2 regions of the Paraburkholderia sp. BL17N1 genome follow, and region 1 is predicted to be linked to the other one. Evidence: riboswitches for the same ligand, from Rfam matches in the RefSeq annotation. Region 1 holds a riboswitch; the other holds the start of a gene.
What was found. Region 1 has a riboswitch for manganese ahead of B0G82_RS16330 (TMEM165/GDT1 family protein). Riboswitches for the same ligand answer to the same signal wherever they lie in the genome.

Region 1 (4,473 bases):
TGTGCTGGAGATCGAATAGCAGCCGCACCCGTGGTGCGTAATGCGCGGGCGGTCCCGACGGAGCCGTCCATGTCCACGCCAGCAACCGCGTGCCGTGCGCGTTCATGAGTTCGATGCGGCTCGGCTTTTCGCTGAGCCCCTCTTCACGAAAACTGCGCGCATCGTGCTCGACGGTGCGGGCGATGAACTGCAAGCCCAGATCCCGCACGCTATGGCGGGACTGCGCGTGCGCGAATGGACCGTCGACGGCGACTTTGCCCGACACGATATGCAGCCGGCCGCCGAGATGGCCGACGATGCTGTCGGGGTCCGTGGTTTCGTCGTAGACGATCTCCTGTCCCGCGTGGGCGCCGCCGGGCAGCCATTTTGCGTAGACTTTTCGCGGGCTGTCCTGATATCGGATCACCATGTGATCGGGTTGCTCCGGCCATCTTCCTGAGACGCGCTCCTGCCGGAACATGCTGTATTCGTAGGCGTCGTCGGGAATCATGGTCTTCGCGTACTCGACGAAGGCGTCCGGCTTCATCGCGTCCATCAAGGCAAGGATCTGATCGTCGGTCAAACTCAGTATCGAGTGGTTTTCGATCCGCGTGCGCAACGACGCCGCCTGTTCGCGAGCCGGAAGACAGCGGAACTCGTCGATGTCCGCATCCAAGGTATGCGACGCGCCGGCATCCGCACATCCCGCCAATGTGGCGGACGAAGCCGGCGCCGCCGGGCTGGCCGGTTGCGCAAACGCGCCCGTCGAGACAGCCAGGCAGGTCGATGCGAGTACGTACAGCAACAGCCGCGCGATTGCGGGGCATCTTGCAGCAGGCAGAATGCGCCCGCCTACCGGATGATCGGAAATGCCAGATCCGCAAAACGTCATGGTTCGATCCGTGCTGATTGACCGGCGTTTGAAGGGTTGCCCGAGCATGTTGCATGCGTCGATCGCCACCGGCCGCCCCGCCCTGATGCCGGACTCGAATGACCCGGCGTCGATAACCTGAATAAACGGCTCGCGGCGCCGCGCTATTCCAATCGTGTGACCTAAAGGGTTGCGCGAAAGATGGAATAGGTGGCGGCGTCGGATCGTTTAGACAGCATGTCCGAATCAACGGCAGACATCAATGAACATTCGACAGCAGCAATTCGTTCGGCCTATCGGCGCAGCGCTGCTGACGGCATCCGTCGCGTGGCTCGCGGGCTGCGGAGGCGGAGGTGGTGGAAGCGGCACCTCGATGGTTTCGATCGGCGGCACGGCGGCAACGGGCAAGGCGCTGGCGAACGCGACGATCAAGATCGACTGCGCGCGAGGCTCGATGTCGGTTGCGGCGGATGCGAACGGCAACTTTCACGCGACGCTCGGCGCCGTGATGCCATGCATGATCGCCGCGACTTCAGGCGTGACGATGCTGCATTCCGTTGCGTTCGCCGGCGGCACGTACAACGTCACGCCGGAGACGGATCTGCTGGTGTCGTATCTGGCGGCGCAACTCGGCACGAATGAAAGCGGGCTGACAGCCGGTTTCCCGGTGAACTCACAGTTCCAACAGGTGCTGGCGAATCAGACCGACGTCCTGACTGCGCAGGCCGCGGTCGTCCAGAGTCTCCAGCAGACGTACGGTGTGACGCTATCCGCGCCCAGTTTCCTGACCACCGCCTTCACTGCCGGTCAACCCGGCGAGGACAGCGATCTCGAAGCACTCCTCGCGCGCGGCGTCATCGACGCGAATGGCGAACCGGACACCGCCGCCGTCGCATTGATGACGTCCGCGGGGGCGGCACATCCGTTAATGACAGCACCGAATAGCGGCACGGGCGGAGCCGGAGTCGGCGGCCTCGGAAGCATGGGCGGCATGATGTGAGATGCCGCTCGGCCGGGTAGTCATGCTCAAGTCTCCGTTTAGCGCGCTGGCCTGACGCGAATTCAGACTTTACGAGTCCGCCGATCTCGACGAAGCGCGCAAGCGCATCTCCCGTGTGATTTTCATGCAGGAATTCGGAAAGTTGACGATTTGCCTTACTCGACCGAGACACTGTAGAATCGCCCCTCTCATTGGGGAGTAGCCGCCTCGACCGCAATGCTCGAGGGTGCCCGTCAACATACTTGGTGGTCGACAGACCGCCATGGCGCGCACAGCACTATGCCTGGCAAGACCGGTGACTCGCATTCCGACCTGACCGGGTCGCCGGAATGCGTGTCATCGCGTACTGACTGCGCGGCCCGGCCCACAACCTATGCAATCGTTCCTCGTTTCGACCAGCGTGGTCGGTCTAGCCGAAATCGGCGACAAGACGCAACTGTTGTCTCTGGTGCTGGCCGCCAGATATCGCAAGCCCATTCCGATCATTCTCGGCGTCTTTGTCGCAACCCTCATCAATCATGCCGCGTCCGGCGCATTGGGCGCATGGCTTGCCAGTGTTCTGAGTCCCTCGATCCTGAACTGGGCAGTCGTCGCATCGTTTGCCGTCATGGCCGTCTGGATTCTGATTCCCGACAAACTCGACGGTGCCGAGGCGGTGTCGACCACGCATCCGATGGGCGTGTTCAGCACCACGGCGCTAACGTTCTTTCTCGCTGAAATGGGTGACAAGACGCAGGTTGTCACGATCGCTCTGGCCGCTCGATTTCACGAATTCTTCGGGGTGGTCGCCGGCACCACGCTGGGCATGATGCTGGCCAACGTGCCTGTCATCTACCTGGGCCACAAGTTTGCTGACCGCCTGCCGACCAAAGCGGTCCACATTCTGGCGGCCATCATCTTCGTTGTCCTGGGCGGCTTTGCTCTCAGGACGGCGCTGTATCCGCATGAGCACCCGCTGTTCTAGTTCGAAGGTTGGTTGATACGCGTGCGGCGCGCGTGCGGCAAAGCGCGAAGGAGGCATCGCCGAAGTATCTCGGCGTGGCGTTTGCCTTCGAAAAAAGCGGCGCCGCACCTTTCCGCTTTCGAACTTGTTAAAGGCAAGCGTGCCTGTATCGGGCGATGGGTAGACAGTCAGTGCGCGGGTCGCACTCAGCGGCCCTTGTTCTGAGCATCGCCAGCGGATTGGGTCGACAAACGCAGGTAAGCTGCCGCAAGTCTTCGGATTTCTTCCTCGGACGCGTCCTCGATACCGATCAGATTGTTGTTCGCTGCCCGATGCGAGGAAAGCAGTTCATTCAGCTTCAGATGCAATGCGATGCTGTCCTTGTTCTGACTCTGCTGAATCAGAAACACCATCAGAAAGGTGATGATGGTGGTGCCGGTGTTGATGACCAGTTGCCATCCATCCGAGTAGTGGAAGATGGGCCCGGTCACGACCCAGGCGACGACAGTCAGCACGGCAAGGCAGAACGCCGCGGGTGAGCCGGCCCATCGCGTGACGAGGCTTGCAAAGCGGTCGAACACGCGCGTCAAAGGGTGACGGCTCGCATAGGCGGGGCTCGACGTGTCTGGAACGGTGTCGAGTTCGTCAGTGGACGAAGGCGCGCCAGGTTGTGTAGTCATGAGCGGCTCCAGAAGGTTGGCGTGTCTTCTCTCTTCGCAAACTTCATGCCGCTTTTGGTTGAATCGTTTTGCGACGATAGAGACGCCCGCTGGCATCAATCGGTCGATTTCATCTGCATCCGTGCGGATTGCGAATCGGCAACCGACCTTGTAGTTCTTACCCGGCGACAGCAACTCGCAAATGCCCATAACGGCGGGATTACCTGACGGCTGATCAAAGCGAGCACATAGAGTCGGACCTGCCGACGACCGTAGCGTCCACGCCGCAAAACCATCACTCTGCCCTTATCGACCTCGTGCGAGCGTCATGCTCTGCCTTCGCGATATTCGGCACGCACCCCGGCGGGCAGCCATGGCTCTTTGTGGCAACACCAAAGCTCGTAGCTCGGCTCATACAGGCCCACACGGTCAAAGGCTCCAAGCGGAAGATCCAGCTCGTCGCTGTCGTTGCTTTCCATGAAAGCGACTGACCCGCATGTCGGGCAAAAATGCCTTCGCGCCCCGGGCGAACTTTGCCACGCCTGCGTAGGACCAGACAACTCCACAGCGCTTCGGTCAAACATGGCATAACCGCCAAACACGTTGCCATGTATTCGCCGACATGTCATGCAGTGACATATCGACACTCGCCGGGGGCGCGCGGTGACGCGAAACCGCACCGCGCCGCATGCACATCCGCCGGTTTGTTCGACTGATTCACTCTGCGTCATGACTACGCCCTCCTTCGGAGTCCGAGTGCCGCGCGCCATCCCTTACTTGTCGCTCTTCTCTTCTTTGGAATCTTCGCGCCCGATGCGCGCACCTGGTTCGGACGTGCGGCTGAACGTTTTTTAATCGAGCAAACGGTATGCCGGTCGCCGCTAGACCCGCCGCCTGGCAACCGCCTGCTAGACGCGCTCCAACGTTAGCGGATCGCGTTGGCCGTGGAAATACTTCCTGAGTGCTTCAGCAAAAGGTTCTTTGTCGAGCGCGGCACGGTCGAACAGCGTCATCGACGAGT
Region 2 (4,473 bases), 2.1 Mb from region 1:
CACATCGCGCAAATGAAGCGCGTTATATCACTCGAACAGTCTGGAAAGGTGGCGCAGCTGAGTACGGGGCTTGCATGAACGGTCCTTGAAACGAGAGACGCCGCATCAAACGAAGCATGCGGAAAGGGGAAGATTCACCACGCTGGCATCGTTAGGAATACTAGCAACGATTTCTGCAATCACGGAGATAATTTTGTAACACGGCAGAAGCCAGATCAGTCGCGACCGGCTTGCCCGCTTATTCAATCGGCATTGTGTTTTGCCGAGGCAAGCTCAAGCCTCAATGTCGAAAAAATCCCACAACGGCTGCAATAAACCCTTTGGCCCATTAGACTGGCGCTCGCTTGAGTTCGACCCACCGTTTTCGATGAGGCTTTCATGATTCGCACGCTGCACCGCTACTGCATCGCCTTCGCCGTTGTCCTTCTTTCTGCCTGTTCCGTGACGCCGCGACAGGACGGGGTGTCGCAGGCCGGCGCATCGGCGGCCGCCGCGTTGGCGTCATGGAACGACACGAAGACCAAACGCTCGATTGTCGACTTCGTGACGCTCGTGACTACGCCCGAGTCCAAGGACTTCATCCCGCGTGCCGACCGGATCGCCGTATTCGATAACGACGGCACACTGTGGCCCGAGCAGCCCGCATCGGTGCAACTGGTGTTCGCGCTGCAACGTGTGAAGACGGTGGCCGGACGGCATCCGGAATGGAAGCGTCAGGAGCCGTTCCGCTCGATCCTCAAAGGCAATCTCAGGAATGTGGCGGCAACCGGCGACAGCGGCTCGATGCGGGTGTTGGCGGCGGCCCACGCCGGCATGACGGGCGATCAGTTCGCCGCACTCGTGCACGAATGGTTCGATTCCGCGGCTGACCCGCACTTCAACCGGCCCTACGCCGATCTCGCCTATCAGCCCATGCTCGAGTTGCTCGCCTATCTGCGCGCGAACGGCTTCAAGACCTATCTGGTGACGGGCGGCGACGCCGAGTTCGCCCGCGACGTCGCCCAACGCATGTACGGCATTCCGCCCGAGCAGGTGATCGGCAGCACCGTTAAGTATCGGTATGGCCAGAGCAACGGTGCGGTCTCGCTGACGCGCCTCGCACAAGTCGACACGCTGGTCGACGGCTCGGCCAAACCGCTCGCCATCGAGCGCGTGATCGGCAGACGTCCGGTGATCGCGTTCGGTAACGCGGATGGCGACGTGCCAATGCTCGAATGGACCTCGGCAGGCGCTGGCCCGCGCCTCGCCGCGCTCGTGCATCACACGGACGCGGAACGCGAACACGCATACGACCGCACGGCGAAGAGCGGCAAACTCGACAAAGGTCTGGACGAGGCCGGCGCGAAAGGCTGGCTTGTCGTCGATATGAAAGATGACTGGAGAGTCGTGTTCAAGCCGGACGGCGCGGCAGCGACCGCAGCGCCGACAACGGCCCGGCCGAACTGAACCTGAAACTCAGAAGGCCGTGGGCCAAGCGGCCTTCTGCGACTGATTCGAACGTCGCCGACGGCTCGTCTAGCGGCTCAGCGTGATCGCCAGATAAGTTGCATACAACACCCCGCAAACCAGTAACGCCCACACCGGCACGCCGCGCTCACGCACATTGATCCGCAGCCACGCCGCGGCGGCCAGCGTGATCACGATGCCGGTCACCACTTCGATACGCGGCACCCACGGCGTCAGCAGGATACCGATTGCCGGCAGCAAGGTGCCCTGAAACACCATCGCACCGGTGATGTTGCCGAACGCCAGCGTGTCCTTGCCGCGGCGAATCCAGAGAATGCTGTTGACCTTCTCGGGCAGTTCGGTCGCGATCGGAATGATCAGCAGCGAGAGCAGCAGCGGCGACACGCCGAGCGCCTGCGAGACACCGCGCACACCATGGATGAAGCCTTCCGCGCCCCACACCAGCAACGCGACGGCGAGCGCCAGTTGCACCACGATGGTCGCGAGGTTGGTCGGCACGCCGAGGCGCGAGATCAACATCTTGCCCGGCGCTTCAGTGCCGTGACCGGCATCGACCAGGTCATTCGATGCACGGAAGGTCATCACCACGTAGGTGACGTACACGCCGACCAGTGCGACGCTGAAGAGCGCGCGTACGATCATTTGCTCATGCGGCACGTACATCGCCGCGGCGGCCAGCACGAACGCACACAGGAAATAGTTGAGGTCGCGCGTGAAACCCGTACGCTCCGGCGCGACCCAGCCGCGCGCGCCGCGTGAGCCGAGAATCGCGAGCGTCATGAGGAAGGTGGAGAGGGTGGAGAGCATCAGCGGCGCACCGAGAATCGCGCCGACGCCGATTTCCTGGTTGACCACGTTATCGGTCGTGCCGCCGGCGATCGCGAGCAGCGGTACGAGCGTCTCGGGCAACGCCGTGCCGACGGCGGCGAATAGTGAACCCGTCACGCCTTCGGAAATCTTGAGGCGTTCGCCCAGATGCTCGAGCGCATTGGTGAAGAGCTCGGCCGCCACCAGAATGACGACCAGCATGATGGCAAGTTCGAACAGGAGACCCGTCATGCGCGGCGCTCCGCGGACAGGCAGAAGTAGAGGCGCGGCGGACGGACGAGAGGGGAGACTTGCTGGATGCGACGATGTTTCACAGGGCAACTCTGCGGCCGGACGTAGATGACAAACCAATGACGCACCGCCGCCCGTCCGACCAGAACGAGGCAGTGCGTCAATGGTCTCGCCAAACCGACCCGGTCGAACGCGCCATGACCCGCAGGCCAAGTATGTTGACGCGCTCTCCTTCAAGGCATGAAGGAAGGCTACTCCCCAGTGACCGGGGGATTCTAACGGTAGGGGGCGCTTTCAACAACCTTGTTGCGGGCAAGGCGGTTGTTCGAGCCCGATCGGTTAGCCGCGCGGTTGCGAATCCAGCACGTCAGTTGAAGTGATATTGCACGCCGATTGTGAGGCTGTTATTCGTTCTTCGGGTGCCGTCGTGATTGCTGGTGTCGGTTGTCCATTCGCCCACCGCACTCACGTGCTTAGCGAATTTATATTCGACGCCTAAACCCCAATGAGGGCGGATGTTCGGCCAATCCGTTGTCAACCCAATACGGACATAGGGCATGAACTGATTGAACGGCATGCCGAATTTCGCATCGATTCCACCGTCTTTATAGGTTGTCGAGCCATGATGCAGATCGGCAAAAACTTCGGCGCCTGCGACGAAACGGTCGACGTCAAAGTTATATCCCGCCGTGAAACCAGGAAAAACCGTGGTGTGCGATGCTTTACTGTCAACGCCTGAGGCATCGGAGGTATTCACACCCAACTTGAAACCCACATAGGGACCGGCAAACTCGCTCGCACCTGTTTGAGGCGCCGCCGATTGCGCGTGGACGAGATTGGATAGCATCATGATCGATGCGGTTAAGATCAGCCGGGTTATTTTGTACATGACCTGCAATAAAACGATCGGCGCGCGGATTGATCGCCACACCTTTATTAATCAGTGAAGCGATGTCGAAATGCCGCTCCGGGGTATTCATGCGATGGAAATTGCATGAGCAAACCATGCTAATTAAGGGGATAGGGTGGGGCAATGCGAAATGTCCGCATGGAGACCTTCAAACGTCCGATTCTTAATTTCAATACAGACAAAGTGCATGTTTCTAGGATTATTCTGCGAAGCGCATGCGAGCGTACGCAGGGCGTCGAGGGACGATTACTTGCAGGAATGTGGGAGCTTAGGCGGCAGTCGTCTGAACACGACATGACCGTAAAAACAAAAGGGCTTAGCGCATATTGCGTAAGCCCTTGAGCGAGATCGACTCTTTTTTGGTGCGCCCGGCTGGGATCGAACCAGCAACCCCTGCCTTCGGAGGGCCTCGCGCAAGCGTATAGTTGCTGTTTCGACCCAGCAAAATCAAGGACTTACCTTACCCTGAGTTGCTGCATGTTACCGCGATTTACTGCAGCGTGTGCAGCAAAATTGCAGCATGCCGCGCGGAAAGTAGCTGCAGGAAGATGGCGGTAACTTTCAACTATACTCAGTGCAGTCATGTGACTGCTTGAATAGCCATGTGACCTGTGGAACACCTTCTCACTCCAAAGGCTCTTGCAGCCGCACTCGGTCTTGCCGAGCAAACAATCTATAACCGCCATTCGAACGGCGGCGATTTGCCGACATGCATCAAGCTCGGCCGACTGTTGCGCTTCCGTCCGGGTGACGTTGAAGTTTGGTTGGCAAAACAACTCTCTGCGACCGAGGAACCAGCTCCGAAAGAGCAGGCGCACATGCGCCGCCGCCGGGGCCGCCCAACCAAGGCTGAGCAAATCGCCACCCGTCAAGCTCAGCACTCCCGTGCAGGCCAGTAGGACAATCGCCTGGGATTCGACACGACTTTAACTTCTGGCTGCGTGCTCACGGGGCTCGCGCAGCGGCGGAGTATGAGTCCGACACGTCATATGTCCGGTACCAGGCCCGAACACGCTCTTGCGCCATCCTTCAGCACG

Region 2: linked by a shared signal. The riboswitch ahead of B0G82_RS06560 (sodium:calcium antiporter) and the one ahead of B0G82_RS16330 (TMEM165/GDT1 family protein) in region 1 are both predicted to bind manganese.

The regions. Positions count from the first base shown of each region.
Region 1 is NZ_RBIW01000001.1:3,624,313-3,628,785, forward strand. It holds gene B0G82_RS16320 (DUF1571 domain-containing protein) at 1-871, opposite strand, end outside; gene B0G82_RS16325 (hypothetical protein) at 1,113-1,850, shown strand; yybP-ykoY riboswitch at 2,032-2,218, shown strand; gene B0G82_RS16330 (TMEM165/GDT1 family protein) at 2,224-2,814, shown strand; gene B0G82_RS16335 (low affinity iron permease family protein) at 3,000-3,473, opposite strand; gene B0G82_RS16340 (GFA family protein) at 3,779-4,183, opposite strand; gene B0G82_RS16345 (DUF1810 domain-containing protein) at 4,361-4,473, opposite strand, start outside.
Region 2 is NZ_RBIW01000001.1:1,511,376-1,515,848, reverse strand. It holds gene B0G82_RS06565 (HAD family hydrolase) at 379-1,446, shown strand; gene B0G82_RS06560 (sodium:calcium antiporter) at 1,516-2,526, opposite strand; yybP-ykoY riboswitch at 2,623-2,798, opposite strand; gene B0G82_RS06555 (outer membrane beta-barrel protein) at 2,894-3,415, opposite strand; gene B0G82_RS06550 (helix-turn-helix domain-containing protein) at 4,048-4,335, shown strand.